Pyxidicoccus xibeiensis: one gene and its partner. The protein of the gene in region 1 interacts with the protein of each later gene in a pairwise test. Links are inferred from orthologs where the notes say so. Each region holds a gene or a part of one and is shown on either strand. Other genes may lie near its edges.

The links.
Region 2: the proteins of LXT23_RS43570 (region 1) and priA interact in binary tests that used the Escherichia coli proteins (3 or more experiments, as listed by UniProt). The link is inferred for Pyxidicoccus xibeiensis from one-to-one orthologs.

Annotation. Positions count from the first base shown.
Region 1 is NZ_JAJVKV010000018.1:89,744-96,557, forward strand. What follows is about bases 4,011-6,814. They hold LXT23_RS43570 (single-stranded DNA-binding protein), read left to right. Parts: upstream 4,011-5,065; coding sequence 5,066-5,563; downstream 5,564-6,814. Other genes in these bases: dacB (D-alanyl-D-alanine carboxypeptidase/D-alanyl-D-alanine endopeptidase), read left to right, coding at 4,011-4,866; LXT23_RS43575 (succinate dehydrogenase), read right to left, coding at 5,695-6,378; hslO (Hsp33 family molecular chaperone HslO), read left to right, coding at 6,638-6,814. In the rest of the region: LXT23_RS43545 (hypothetical protein), read right to left, coding at 1-187; LXT23_RS43550 (PTS sugar transporter subunit IIA), read left to right, coding at 421-882; LXT23_RS43555 (hypothetical protein), read left to right, coding at 910-1,755; dtd (D-aminoacyl-tRNA deacylase), read right to left, coding at 1,752-2,216; more of dacB, read left to right, coding at 2,596-4,010. UniProt on the Escherichia coli protein: Plays an important role in DNA replication, recombination and repair. Binds to ssDNA and to an array of partner proteins to recruit them to their sites of action during DNA metabolism. Acts as a sliding platform that migrates on DNA via reptation.
Region 2 is NZ_JAJVKV010000003.1:849,240-856,315, forward strand. The notes cover bases 2,272-5,337. They hold priA (replication restart helicase PriA), read right to left. Parts: upstream 4,966-5,337; coding sequence 2,578-4,965; downstream 2,272-2,577. Other genes in these bases: LXT23_RS16345 (DnaJ domain-containing protein), read right to left, coding at 2,272-2,563; LXT23_RS16355 (glutathione S-transferase N-terminal domain-containing protein), read right to left, coding at 5,177-5,337. In the rest of the region: more of LXT23_RS16345, read right to left, coding at 1-2,271; more of LXT23_RS16355, read right to left, coding at 5,338-5,803; LXT23_RS16360 (hypothetical protein), read right to left, coding at 5,857-6,612; LXT23_RS16365 (hypothetical protein), read left to right, coding at 6,801-7,076.

The DNA of each region.
Region 1 (6,814 bases):
TGCCGTCCCCGGCGATGACGAGCGAAGAGGTGGGGCCGGTGATGGCCGTGCCCTCCAGGCGAAGGGGCTCCTCGGAGGCGTCGCCGAGGCGCACGCCGCCCGAGGAGGCGTGGGCACCCGAGGTGGCCGCGCAGCCCGTGCCCATGACGGAGACGACGGCGACAGTCGACAGGAAGAAGCGCTTCATGGGAAGTCCTCCAGGTCCGCGATTGACTGGCGGACTCGAGGGGAAAAACGCCAGCCCGTGAAGCGCATATCGCCCCCGGGTATGGGGGGACGACGCGACGTGTGGCGGCTCCGTCCCTCCTCCGCCATGATGCGCAGTGAGCGCGAGCGGTCGCGGCAGGACAGGCGACCCTTGCGCTAAACGAGGGTGAGGAGTAATTGCCGCTCCTACGGAGCGCCAGCGCGGGAGCGTCAGTGAGAATCGCCGAGTTCCTCAGCCCCCAAGCCGTCATCGCCGACATGCAGTCGCGGACGAAGCCGGAGGTGTTGCGCGAGCTGAGCGCCACGCTGGTCCGGGCCCACCCGCTGCTGCCGGCGGACCGGCTGGTGGAGGTGCTGCGCGAGCGCGAGAAGCTGGGGAGCACCGGCATCGGCGAGGGCGTGGCCATTCCCCACGGCAAGCTGCCGGGCATGGCGCAGCTCCAGGCCGCCTTCGGCGTGTCGAAGACGGGCGTGGACTTCGAGGCCATCGACGGCCGGCCCACCCACCTGTTCTTCGCGCTGGTGGCGCCGGAGAACAGCGCGGGCGTGCACCTCAAGGCCCTGGCCCGCATCTCCCGGCTCTTCAAGAACCCGCGCTTCCGGGCCGCCATCCTCGAGGCGCCCACGGCCGCGGACATCCACGCCCTCATCGTGCAGGAAGACGCACGGCCCTGAGCGGCTATCGGCTCCGGGGGGAGCACCATGGACGTCGTCCTGAGGCCGATCAACGATCGGTTCTTCCACGAGCAGGTGTTGCCCTTCCTCGGCCAGTCCATGATGGATGCGTCGCGGGCGCTGGAGTCCCTGCTGGAGACGCTGGGGGACGGGCAGGCGCGCATGCTCTGCGAGCGGATGCTGGCCACGGCGGTGCCGGGCGGGCTGGGCTCGGTGGACGCGGAGCCCTGGTCGGACCTGGTGGACCGGCTCGTCTTCCAGCTCTGGCGCGAGGGCCCCGCGGGCTGGGAGTCCAGCCAGGACCAGGCGGGCTACGCCGACGGCTGGGACGAGGCGCTGCACCTGGCGCTGATGCTGGAGGAGCCGGGCTATCCGTACTGGGACGCGCGCGGCTCGCGCGAGGTCCGCGACGGCTTCCGCTTCCGGCCCATGGCGGACATGGGGATGGCCTCCCTGCTGGCGGGGCAGTGGGACCCCTTTCCGGAGTTCCCCCCCGACCGCGTCTTCACCACCCAGGGCCGGGGCGAGTACTTCCCCCACGAGCGCTTCGCCTTCGCGGACTGGGCCTGGCGTCCGGCGCGCGCGGTGGCGCACTGGCAGGTGAACCTGCCGCGCAAGCTGGAGCGGCTGCTGGTGCGCGAGCAGGCACGGCTGAAGCTGCCCTCGCTGCCGGAGAAGGACGAGGTGCTCGGCTACTGGATGGGGAAGGTGGCCCAGCCGCCGCCGCTCACGGTGGCCTTCTCCGGCCTGGGGCCCCGCGCGGCGAACTGGATTCGCGAGCTGGGCGCGCTCACCGCCCACGTGCGCGGCGCCGCCCTGGCGAAGCAGGGGCTGGCGGCGCTGGTGACGAAGGGCTCCGGCGTCCGAATCTAGGCGGGCCGGGGCGCGGCGGGGCCCGGGCTGTCGAGGAGGATGGTGACGGGCCCGTCGTTGACGAGCGCCACCTTCATGTCCGCGGCGAAGATGCCGGTGCCCACCGTGAGGCCCCGCTGGCGCAGCAGCTCGCACGCGCGCTCGTAGAGGGCCTTCGCGCCCACCGGCTCCATGGCGTCGATGAAGCTGGGCCGCCGGCCCTTCTGCGCGTTGCCGTAGAGGGTGAACTGGCTGACGACGATGAGCTGCTTCGAGGTGTCCTCCAGGGACAGGTTCATCTTCCCCGCGGCGTCCTCGAAGATGCGCAGGGTGGCGAGCTTCTCCACCATCCACGCCACGTCCGCCTCGGTGTCCCCCCGGCCCACGCCCAGCAGCACGAGCAGGCCCGGGCCGATTTCGCTCACCCGCTGGCCCTCCACCGTCACCGACGCCTCCAGCACCCGCTGCACCACCGCTCGCATCGACGTGTCCTCCTCCAGGGGCGGGCGCTCCGGCTTCGGGGCGCCCGGGCCTTCCGTTACCGCTCCCCGTGGCACCGGTCCAGGGCCGCGGGTGGCTCCAGCAACACGGTAGCCCTATGCCCCCTGGCCCCCCACGAGTAGGACAGAGGCCTCCTTTGGCGCGGAACCTTCACAGGGGATGTCAGGGACAGCGGCGATGCTACGCCCGTGGAGTCCTGGAGGCTGAGCGGGGTCGCAGTGAAAAGAAGTCCACACGCCAGGCATCCGCTTGCCGCCTGGTGGAAGGGTAAGCGCCCAACCGTGGACTCCGGCTGCCTCTCTCCCTTGCCGGCCTTTCGCCGCCCTCCCCATAATGGCCCGCGACTTCCCCGGAGCGAGTGTGCAGGTCCATCGAGCCAGCCCCTTCTTGGCCGCAGCGTCCATTCTTTTCCTGACACTCCCGAGCGCCGCGCTGTCGGCGCCTCCATCGGCCGAGAAGCGCGCGGACCGTGAGGCGCTGAAGGCGGCACTGATGGAGGTGCTCCAGCGCTCGCCGTTGAAGGCGAGCCGCGTGGGCGTGCACATGCAGAGCCTGGATGACGGCACTGTCGTGTTCAGTCACAACGCAGACGAGCTGCTCAACCCGGCCTCCAACGTGAAGCTGGTGACGTCGGCCGCCGCGCTGGCGACGCTCGGGCCCGAGTTCCGCTACGACACCGAGTTCCTGGTGGACCCGGAGCTGGGCTCGGACGGCAAGGTGAAGACGCTGTACGTGCGCGGCAAGGGCGATCCATCCCTGACGACGGAGCGCCTGTGGGGCGTCGTCTCCGAGCTGTGGCACGTCGGTGTCCGCGAGGTGGGCGAAATCGTCGTGGACGACTCCTGGTTCGACGCCGAGCGCACGCCGCCCGGCTATGACCAGGAGGACTCGGACCGGGCCTACATGGCGCCCACCGGCGCGCTCAGCCTCAACTGGAACGCGGTGGCCATCTACCTGCGCGCGGGCAGTGGCCCGGGCGCCAAGGGCACGGTGGAGATGGAGCCGCCCAGCGACTACTTCATCGTGGAGAACCAGCTCACCACCGGCTCGCGCCGCGCGCGCCGCGTGTCGGTGACGTCGGACCCGGCGGGCTCGCAGCAGAAGATTGTCGTGCGCGGCCAGGTGCCCGAGGAGCGCGGCGGCGCCGTCAGCGTGTGGAAGAAGATCGACAACCCGCCCATGTACTTCGGTCAGACGCTCAAGCAGCTGCTGGCCACCCGCGGCGTGAAGATGAAGGGCCGCGTGAAGGTGGGCCTGACGCCGTCCAAGGCCAAGATGCTGTACGTGGCGCAGTCCGAGACGTTCGACGTGCTCCTCAAGCGCCTCAACAAGCTCTCCAGCAACTTCGTCGCCGAGCAGCTGCTCAAGACGATGGGCGCCGAACTCAAGGGCGCGCCGGGCTCCTTCACCAAGGGCGTGGAGGTGGTGGAGCAGTTCCTGGAGCGTGACGTGGGCATCCCCCGCGGCACCTACGTGATGAAGAATGGCAGCGGCCTCAACGACGCCAACCGCTTCTCCGCGTCGCAGCTCAACCGGCTCTTGCGCCACATGGTGGAGCGCGTCCCCTTCGCCCCCGAGTACCTGTCGTCCGTGCCCATCGCCGGCAAGGACGGCACGCTCAAGTACCGCTTCGAGGGCAGCGACGCGGTGGGCAAGCTGCGCGCGAAGACGGGCACCCTGGAGAGCGTGTCCGCGCTCAGCGGCTACGTGACGAGCGCGGGCGGCGAGCGCTTCACCTTCTCCATCATGGCCAACGACTTCGCGGGCCGCGCCGGCCCCATCGTCGCAGGCCTGGACGCGCTGGGCGCGGCGGTGGCCGCCACCGGCTCCAGCCTGGGGCCCTCCAACGCGGTGGCCGCGCTGGCCGACAGCAGCCGCCCCGCCAGCGCCATCAACGACGTGGCCGCGCGCATCAAGACGTACCTGGACCTGGGCAAGCAGCGGGACCAACGCAACATCGGCTTCCTGCGCACCGCGTGGCGCAGCGAGAGGGACCCGGCCGTCCGCGCGGTGCTGGCGGAGAGCCTCTACCAGTCCAACCCGCATGACTACCTGGGCGCGCGCACGCTGCTGGACAGCTACGCGGCCACCGGCGAGGTGTACGGCCGGCTGAGGGAAGTGGCGCGGGTGCTCTCCGTGGAGGTGCCGGGCGTCAGCAGCATGGTGGAGCTGGCCGCGGGTGGTAACTCCGAGGCGCTGGCCCGGGTGCTGGAGCTGGCCGGCGTCGCCGGGACGGATGCGCAGTCGCAGAAGGAGCTGTCCGAGGCCCTGGGCGAGGTGGCGCGCACCGCGCCCGAGGAGCTGGTGGTGGCGCTGCGTGCCGCGAGCGCCGGGGACCGCGATGCCTCCACCACGCTGCTGGCCCGGGCGCTGGTGCAGGCGGGCCAGGCGGACCACCCCTTCTGGAAGTCGCTGCGCCGCACGCTGGGCGCCACGGACCCGCAGCTCGCCGCCTTCGCCAAGGGGCTGGACTCCACGCTGTCGCAGAAGGTGGCCGAGGCCAAGGCGCCGAAGCCGGGCGACGCGGGCACCCCCGTGCAGGTGGTGGCCCCCGCCGGCAACGCGCCCGTGCCGCCGCGCGCCGGCACACCGCCGGAGGCCCGCACCGCCGAGACGCGTCCCGGCGGGTAGGGCGCTGCTCCCACCTTCCGGTCTCCACCCCGGGCAGGACGCCTCCCTGCCCGGAGAGCAGCCGTGCGTCCGGGCCGCCGGGAACATTTCTCGCGTTTGGTCCGATGTCGGTGTGGACTGCTATAGGTGGAACCAACCTGCCAGGAGTGTCCCGGGCAGGGTGCTGCTGGCCCGTGGTGGGCCAGCTATAGGAGCGGTCATGGCTGGAGGCGTGAACAAGGTCATTCTCATCGGCAACCTGGGGGCGGACCCCGAGGTTCGCTTCACCCCGGGCGGTCAGGCGGTGGCGAACTTCCGGATTGCCACCAGCGAGAGCTGGACCGACAAGAATGGCCAGAAGCAGGAGCGCACCGAGTGGCACCGCATCGTCGTCTGGGGAAAGCTCGCGGAGCTCTGCGGCGAGTACCTGAAGAAGGGACGGCAGTGCTACGTCGAAGGCCGCCTGCAGACGCGCGAGTGGACGGACAAGGAGAACCGGAAGAACTACACCACCGAGGTCGTGGCCAACGCCGTGACGTTCCTCGGTGGTCGTGACGCCGGTGAGGGCATGAGCGCGGGCGGCGGCGGTGGTGGTCGCCGGCAGTCGTCCCCGCAGCGTGGCAACGGCGCGGACACCGACTACGGCCAGCCGCCCCCCATGGATGACAGCAACATGGGTGGTGGACACGCCGGTGGTGACGACGACATCCCGTTCTGAAGCCCGTCCCAGCAGTTCGAAGCAGCTGGAAATGAAGCGGCCGCTCCCGGAAGGACTCGGGAGCGGCCGGTTTCTTTTTCAGCGCACTGTGCTTCCAGCGGCACGCGGGGCGTGCCGCCACGGCCCCCGCGTCACGGAGGCGAGGCGCCCGTGGGGCTGAAGGCGGCGCCCGCGGTGTAGAGGGCGTAGATGACGCCCCAGCTCATCGCCGTGAGGACGAGGAAGATGATGATGACGACCGGCTCGAAGCGGCGCATGGAGCGCTCGCTGGCGAGCAGGCCCCAGTACATGGCGAAGCCCTGGAGGCCGTTGGCCAGGTGGTACGAGGTGCCCAGCGTGCCCAGCAGGTAGACGATGAGCGTGGGCATGTGGTGGTGCATCTCCCGGGCGATGTCGGAGAAGGGCTCCGGGTGCCCCTCCACCAGCCGCGGGTGGAGGAAGGCCAGCCAGATGTGGGCGCCGAGGAAGAACAGGACGCCCACCGCGCTCAGGCGCTGGATGATGTACTTGAAGTTGCCGTAGTTGTTGTACCGGACGTTGTTGGGCCGGAAGTTGAACAGGCGAATCAGGCCCCAGCCGGTGTGCAGCAGCAGCGGCAGCAGGACGATGATGAAGGTGAAGGCCTGGGCGAACGGGTTGGAGTAGCTCGTCACCGAGGCTTCCCACGCCGCCGCGCCGTTGAAGGCGGAGAGGTTGTCCCACAGGTGGTTGACGACCCAGAGGGACAGGGGCACCACCGCGAGGAACGAGCCCAGGCGGGACTTGAGGAGCGGAGTCTTCGTCGGAACGGCGGCTGCGGCGGCTTGGCTGCTCATCGGGTCTCCAGCGACGGCGCGCGGGCGGGTACCGCGTCCACGTCAAGGTCGGGTGACAGTCGGACGGCGGTTTATAGCCGTTCCGGCCAGGAGGCTGGATTTCTTCCGCACCCCCGGATGGCAGGAGTCCCACACGGAGGCATAAGGCAGTCCTTATGCGTCACCCCGCCCCCCACTGCTGCCTCCCCGGCGGGCGGCGGGGCGCCCGCCTTCTGCCGTTGGCGGGCAAAGCGGGCTCGTGCACGCTAATCGCACCCCTATGCCCGATGAGATTGTCAGTGGATTGCTGAAGCAGACGGACCTGCGCGTGGTGCTGGCCACCACCACGGAGCTGTCCCGTCAGGCACGCGCCACCCACGGTGCGGCCCCCGCCGCCGCCGCCCTCCTGTCCCAGGCCCTCACCGCCGCCGCCCTCATGGGCGCCCTCCAGAAGCAC
Region 2 (7,076 bases), on another replicon or contig:
CCTGCTGCTCGGCCTCCGCGCGCAGCGTCGCCTCTCGCGAGTGCTCCTCTTCCAGCGCGGCGACGCGGTCCTGCAGCCCCTGGAGCTGGCGCTCCACTTGGAGCCGCAGCTCCTGCTCCCGGGAGCGCTCCTCCTTCAGCGACTCTTCCCTCAGCCGGGCCGCTTCGGCCAGCTCCTCGGCCACGAGGCGGAGTGAGGCCTCCTGCTCGCGGGCGGCCTCCGCTTCGACTCGCAGCGTGGCCTCCCGGTCGAGGATGCCCCGCAGCGACTCACCGAGCTGACGTGCCTCCTCGGCCTGCTTCTCGACCTCGCGGCGAAGCGCGGCTTCCTGCTCCAGCTCGGCGCGGACGATGCGGACCCGCTCGTGGGCCTCCTCGAGCTGCCGCTCTGCCTCTTCCTGCTGCGCCTGCCACTGGGCCAGCAGTGCAGGAGTCGCCGAGCCACCCACGAAGGTGGCGGCCCCACTGCCCGAGGTCATGGGCGGAGCAGCTGATGCCTCGTCCAGCGGGGCTGCTGTGGCGGGCTCGTGCTCGGAGGTGGCGGCCGGCTCCGTGTCGAACCAGTCCGCGCCCGTACTCGTGCTCGACACCACGGTGTTGGCCGCGGCCGGAGCGAGCGCGTCGTCACCTGAGCTCGGGCTCGCTGCGAGGTCCGGCGAGTCCTCACCCGTGCTCGAAGTCGCCTCCGGGTCGAATGTCTCCTCCTCCGTGCTCGTGGACGGGGCAGTGTCCCCATCGCTCGCAAGCCCCGCCGCGGCCTCCTCCGCCTCACGGGCGCGTACCGCGGCTTGCAGCTCCGCCTCCAGCACGTCCCAGTGCGACGGCACGCTCTCGGTCTCGGCGTCGGCTCCCTCGGAGTCGGAATCGGCTTGCCCCGACTCGTCTCTGGCTTCGAGCGCCGAGGTGGCGGAAGCGTCAGTCGCAGCCGTCGAGGCACCGTCACCGTTGGCGGCATTCCAATCCGAGGAGGCCGCTTCACCAGGCACATCGCCCGTGCCATTCCCGTCAGCCGAGGCGGCTTCACCCGAAGCCCCCGCCTCGAAGTACGCATCGCCCGAGTCAGCCGCTGCGGCGCCGTCCGACGCTTCCGCCGGAGTACCGCCCTCGGCGTAGTCATCACCCGCGGCGTTCCACCCGGCCGTTGCGGCTCCGTCCGACGCTTCCGCCGAAGCTCCACTTCCCGAGGCGTCCCAGCCGCCCGACGTGCTCCCGGCCGCTGGGGCCGGGTCGCCCACGGTGCTCCAGTCCATGTCGCCGGCCTCGGATGGAACACCCGACGCGGACACGGCCTCAGCCAGGTCGGCTTCCGTCCCCCACTCCGAGCCCGCCGTGGGGGAGGACGCGTCCGGCGTCCAGCCCGCTTCCGGCGCGGCTCCGGCGAAGCTCACCGCCATCCGCGCGGTGTTCTCCATCTCCGGGTCCGGGGGCAGTTCCATCCAGGACGGCGTCTCCGCCGCGGCGAAGGGCGCCTCTGACTGCGACGGGGCCAGTCCCGGCTCCACGGGCGTGTCGACGTCGAAGAACCCCTCGTCCCCCAGCCGGGGCGCGGGAGTCACGGCTCGTGGCACGGGCTGCGCGACGGGCTCCTCCGTCCACGCGAGCCTCCCCACCGGCAGGGAGACTGCGGCCGCCAGCTCCGCCTGCTCGCGCGCCAGGGCCTCTTCGATTTCGAGCTGCGCCAGCCGCTCGGCCTCCGCGCGCACCTCCGCGTCCACATCGCCGCCGGCATGAGGCGGCTCCGCGACTGCCTCATCGCCCCGCGCGCCATCCACATCGCCGCCGGCAGCAGCCGGCTCCGAGACCGCCTCATCGCGCCGCGCGTCATCCACGGCCGCGGCCCAATCGTCACCGGGAGCCGCTGGCGTCCCGTCATCCCAGCCGTCCCCGGAGGAGAGCGCCGAGTCGATGGAGGCCATCGCCGCCGCCTCGACCTCCTGGTGCGCCCGCTCCATCGCGGTGTTCATGTCCAGCGTCGTCTGCCGCTCGCGCTGCTGATCCTCCTCGTGCGCGGTGCGCTCCTCGCGCGTCATCGCCGCCAGCTCCCAGTCCGTCTGGTGCAGCGGGGCCAGGTCGCCGAAGAGCGCATTCGCCAGCGTGGGGTCTCCGCCCACGGGGTGCGGAGCGGTGGCGTGCCAGGCCTCGGCCTCGCCCCCCACCGGGGCTCCGGTGTCGGGGCCGGCCGCGGGCAGGGTGCGGTTCTCCACCACGTGCCACGCGTCCGCCTCCGCGCGGATGAGCGAGTCCACCAGCGCGACGAAGCTCGTCCCATCCAGGGGCAGCGGCGCCACCGGTGCGCTGAAGCCCTCAATCGCCTCGCCCAGCAGCAGCACGCGCGCCGTCTTGCCATCCGGGTGCTGGAGCAACTCCTCCAGCACGAGCCGGCCACGGCCTCCCTCCACGCCCGGCGCGAGCACGATGAGCGCGGGCAGGTGGTGCCCGAAGCCGATGAGGGCATCCGCCGCGGAGGTCGCGAGGATGACCTCATGCCCCGCTCGCGAGAGCAGGCGACGCACGGCGGCGATGGTGGCGATGTCGTCGTGGACGAGGAGGACGGGTGCGCCCATGGGGGGCACCGAGTCTACAGCATGGCTCCCGGATCCACGTCGATGACGACCTTCACCGCGTTCGGGACGTCCCCCAGGGCCGCCTCCACCCTGCCGAGCAGCGGAGCGAGCGCCGCATGTGTAGGCCCCTTCAGGAGGAGCTGCCAGCGCGTCTTCCCCCGGATGCGGGAGATGGGCGCCAGCGCCGGCCCCAACAGGCGCACCCCCGCCGAGGCCGGGGGCATGTGCTTCGACACCAGGTTGCCGAGGAAGCGCGCCACGCTGGCCGTCTGCTCGGGGTGCTCACCCTCCAGGCGGATGGCCGCCATGCGCGAGAAGGGTGGGTACGCCAGCGCGCGGCGCCACTCCAGCTCCCGGCTGGCGAAGCCGTCGAAGTCGTGGGCCAGCACCCGCTTCACCGGCTCGGCATCCGGGTTGTAGGTCTGCACCAGCACCTTGCCCGGGTCCTTGCCCCGCCCCGCGCGCCCGGACACCTGGGTCAGCAGGTGGAAGGTGCGCTCCGCGGCGCGGAAGTCCGGAATGGCCAGCGACGTGTCCGCCATGACGACGCACACCAGCGTCACGCCGGGGAAGTCATGCCCCTTGGCCACCATCTGCGTGCCCACCAGCACGTCCAGCTCCCGGCGGGCGAACGAGGCCAGCATCTCCGTCAGCCGCTCCGCGCTGGTCGCCGAGTCCCTGTCCAGCCGCGCCACGCGCGCCGTGGGGATGCGCTCCAGCACCTCGGCTTCCACCTTCTCGGTGCCGATGCCCAGCTTGAGCATGGGGCCGGTGCACTCCAGGCACCGGTCCGGCAGCGGCATGGACAGGCCGCAGTAGTGGCACACCACCCGGTTCTGCGAGCGGTGGTGCGTAAGGCACACGTCGCACTCGCTGCACTTGAGCGACAGGCCGCACACCTCGCACAGCAGCACGGTGCTGTGGCCCCGGCGGTTGAGGAAGAGGATGACCTGCTGCCCGCGGCCAATCGTCTCCTCCATGGCCGCCAGCAGCGGCGGGCTGAGGATGGGCGCCTCCTCCGTCACCATCCCCTCGCGGGGACGCTCCACGCGCAGGTCCACCATTTCGATGGTGGGCATGGGCCGGTCATCCACCCGGTTCTTCAGCTCCAGCAGCCGGTAGCGCCCGCGCTTGACGTTCTCCAGCGTCTCCAGCGACGGCGTGGCCGAGCCCAGCACCACCACCGCCCCGGCCTGCTTGCCGCGCACCACGGCGAGGTCGCGGGCCTGATAGCGCAGCTTGTCCTCCTGCTTGAAGGACGGGTCGTGCTCCTCGTCCACGACGATGAGGCCCAGGTTGTCCACCGGGGCGAACACCGCCGAGCGCACGCCGACGGCAATCTTCACGTCGCCCCGGCGCAGCGCCTGCCAGTGGAAGAGCCGCTCGCGGTCCTTCAGCCCCGAGTGCAGCACCGCCACCTCCGCGCCGAAGCGGCTGCGGAAGCGGCCCACCAACTGCGGCGTCAGCGCGATTTCCGGCACCAGGATGAGGCTGCCCTTGCCCAGCGCCAGCGTGTGCTCCGCCGCGCGCAGGTACACCTCCGTCTTCCCGCTGCCGGTGACGCCGTGCAGGAGGAAGGGCTGGAAGGCGCCCGCGTCCAGGGCCGCGCGCAGCTCGAGGCCCGCGGCGTCCTGCTCGGAGGTGAGGCGGTCGGGACGGCCCTGGATGAGGCCCTCCTTCACGCCGGCCTCCAGCTGCTTCTCTTCGATGCGCGCCAGGCCGCGCGCGGCCAGCTTCTTCAGCGTCTCGCGTGCGCCCGGAATCGCGTGGGACACCTCCTCCAGCGGCGCGCTGCCTCCCACGGCGAGGAGGTAGGCGAGCGCGGCGGACTGGGCGGGGGCGCGGGTGAGCGCGGGCGGCACCTCGGAGACGAGCGCCACCGCGAAGTGCTGCACGTCCGGCCTGGCTTCCTTCTCGTCCACCGCCTTGGACAGCCCGGGCGGCAGGGCGCCGCGGATGACCTCGCCCAGCGGATGGCGGTAGTGCACGGCCGCGAAGCGCAGCAGGGCGATGAGGTCCCTGGGCAGCGACGGCGAGTCCTCCAGCACGCGCTGGATGGGCTTGAGCTTCACCGTCTCGTCGGCGGGAGGAGACGCGGGCCCCAGGTAGAAGCCCAGCGCCGTGCCCCGGCCGAAGGGCACCAGCACGCGCTGGCCCGGGGCCAGGTTGCCGGCGAGCTCCGCCGGCACGGCATAGGTGAACTCGCCCCGAACGGGGCGGCCAACGGCGATGGAGGCCAGGACGGGTGCGCTCACTGCGGCGCCCACTGTAGCGGCGCCTTCGCGCTCGGACAGTTCCCGGCGGCTCCTCGCACCGGACGTGCGCACGGCCATGGAACCCCGGGTGGAGGAGGCCTCCTCCGGCTCCATGCGCGTGTCGTCCCACAAGGGCTGCTGTTCCATGGCACTCCCTTCAACCGCCACCCCGACCCCGGCCGTCCTGCTACCGGGGTCCACAGTGCCTGGAGGGTCTGACATGTCCCGATGCAAGCGCGCGCCTCGGGAGCATGGCTCCCGGGCTGCCCTGCGGCCGGGCAGGCGTCGCTGGAGGGGTGGAGTGCCACGCAAGGGGCCCTCTGGAAACGAGGGGCCCCGCGAAGGACAGCGCGAGCCGCTACCGGCCGGTGACCTTCTTCCACGACGGGCGGGTGCTGACGCGCTCCCACCAGGCGGCCACGTTCTTGTACTTGCCGATGAGCTCCATCCCGCCGGACGCGACGAAGAACTCCATGTACGGCAGCCACGACACCTCGGCGAGCGAGAAGCTGTCACCCGCGAAGTACTGCTGCTTGCCCAGCACCGGGTCGATGATGGCGAAGACCTTCTCCACGCCCTGGAGCCCCTCCGCGATGCGGGCCTCGTCCGCGGTGCCTCCGCCCATGTGCGGCTTGAAGAACCGCTCCCAGATGACCTTCATCGCCGCCGGCGTGAAGTAGGACTGCTCCACGCTGATGGACTGCTCCATCCGCCCATACGCCTGCGGGTTGGACGGCGTGAGCGAGGGCCCCGGCAGCTTGCGGTCCAGGTAGCGAATGATGGCGCGCGACTCGTAAATCATGAAGCCGTCGTCGTCCTCGAAGGCGGGGATGACACCGAACGGCTGCCGGGCCACGTGCGCGGGCTGCTTGTGCTCGCCCTTCATCAGGTCCACGAGGACGAACTGCGCCTCGTGCCCCTTCTCCGCCAGCGTGGTGAGGACCTTGCGCGTACAGGTGCTCATCGGGTGGCCGTAGACCTTCATGGACTGCTCCTCCTCGTGAAGGGCCGGGTGGAGCCCCGGCCGACTCGCGGAGGCTACGGCGTGAAGAGCTTGTCCGCCACGGTGGCGCGGTTGTCGCCCTTGAGCGCGGTGAAGCGCAGGGCGCGCTGGCCGCCGCGCCAGACCTCGATGGTGCGCGGCATCCACTCGCCGGTGGCCGGCGAGTTGTAGTCCAGGAAGCGCACGTCCCAGGCCACCTTCGCATTGTCCGTGTAGCGCAGCCGCGCCGGGCGGAAGGAGTCCTTGTACACCCAGAACTGCGGGCGGCCCTCGGCCATGTCCCCGAGCACGTACGCCACCTCGCCGCCGAAGCGCGCCAGGCCGGTGCGCCCCGTCTCCACGCCCAGGCCCTGGAGGTACTGCTGCACCGACTCCTTCACGTCCTGCACGGAGCCGCCGCCGGCCGCGAGGATGGGGCACACCTGGGAGATGAGCACCGACATGGAGGGAATCTCGGTGCCCTCCGAGCGGCGCCGGCCGCCCGCCAGAATCGCGGCGGCCTTGGCGTTGCCGTCCGGCACGGAGGCCTCGAAGCGGCAGCGGCCGGGGACCTTGAGGTAGAGCGTGCCGTCGCCCTGGACCTCGGGGCGGTCGGTGGGGGTGCCCAGCGCCGCCCCCGCCTCCTGCACGGCCGGGCCGCTGAAGCTGAGCGAGCCGTCCACGCGCAGCGAGGACAGCTTGAGCTCGTCGCGCTCGCCCGCCATGCGGCGGAGGATGGAGCTGCCGGGCAGCACATAGGCGCCCGCGGCGAAGGAGACCAGGACTGTCAGCAGGGCTGCGGTGCGCTTCACGGTTTCTCCGTCTTCATGGGCCTGTGAGGTAGCGCACCTCGTCACCGCGACGTAGCGCCGTCCCATGAACATGTAGCCCAGTGGACCGTGCGACACTTCCTCGGGAAGGTGGTCATGTGGGCGGGCGTTGGGGCCGGCAATGTATTGATGGCCTCCCCCCCCTTCAAGCTGGATAGGATGCGAACGACATGCCGCTCCGCCCCATCGTCCTGCTGCTCGCCCTGAGTGTGTCCACCTCCGCCCTGGCCCAGCGCGCCGAGGAACTGCGCGACGTCATGAGCGCGCGGGCCTACGGCATGGGGGGGGCCTACCGGGCCCTGGGCCTGGGTACGGAGGCGGTGCTGGGCAACCCCGCCGCCATGGCCCTGTTCCCCGCCTACCGCGTGGAGGCCACGGGCGCCTGGGACGTCGGGCTGAAGGAGGGCCTGCTGGGCATCAGCGTGGTGGACGCGGCCACCAGCCGG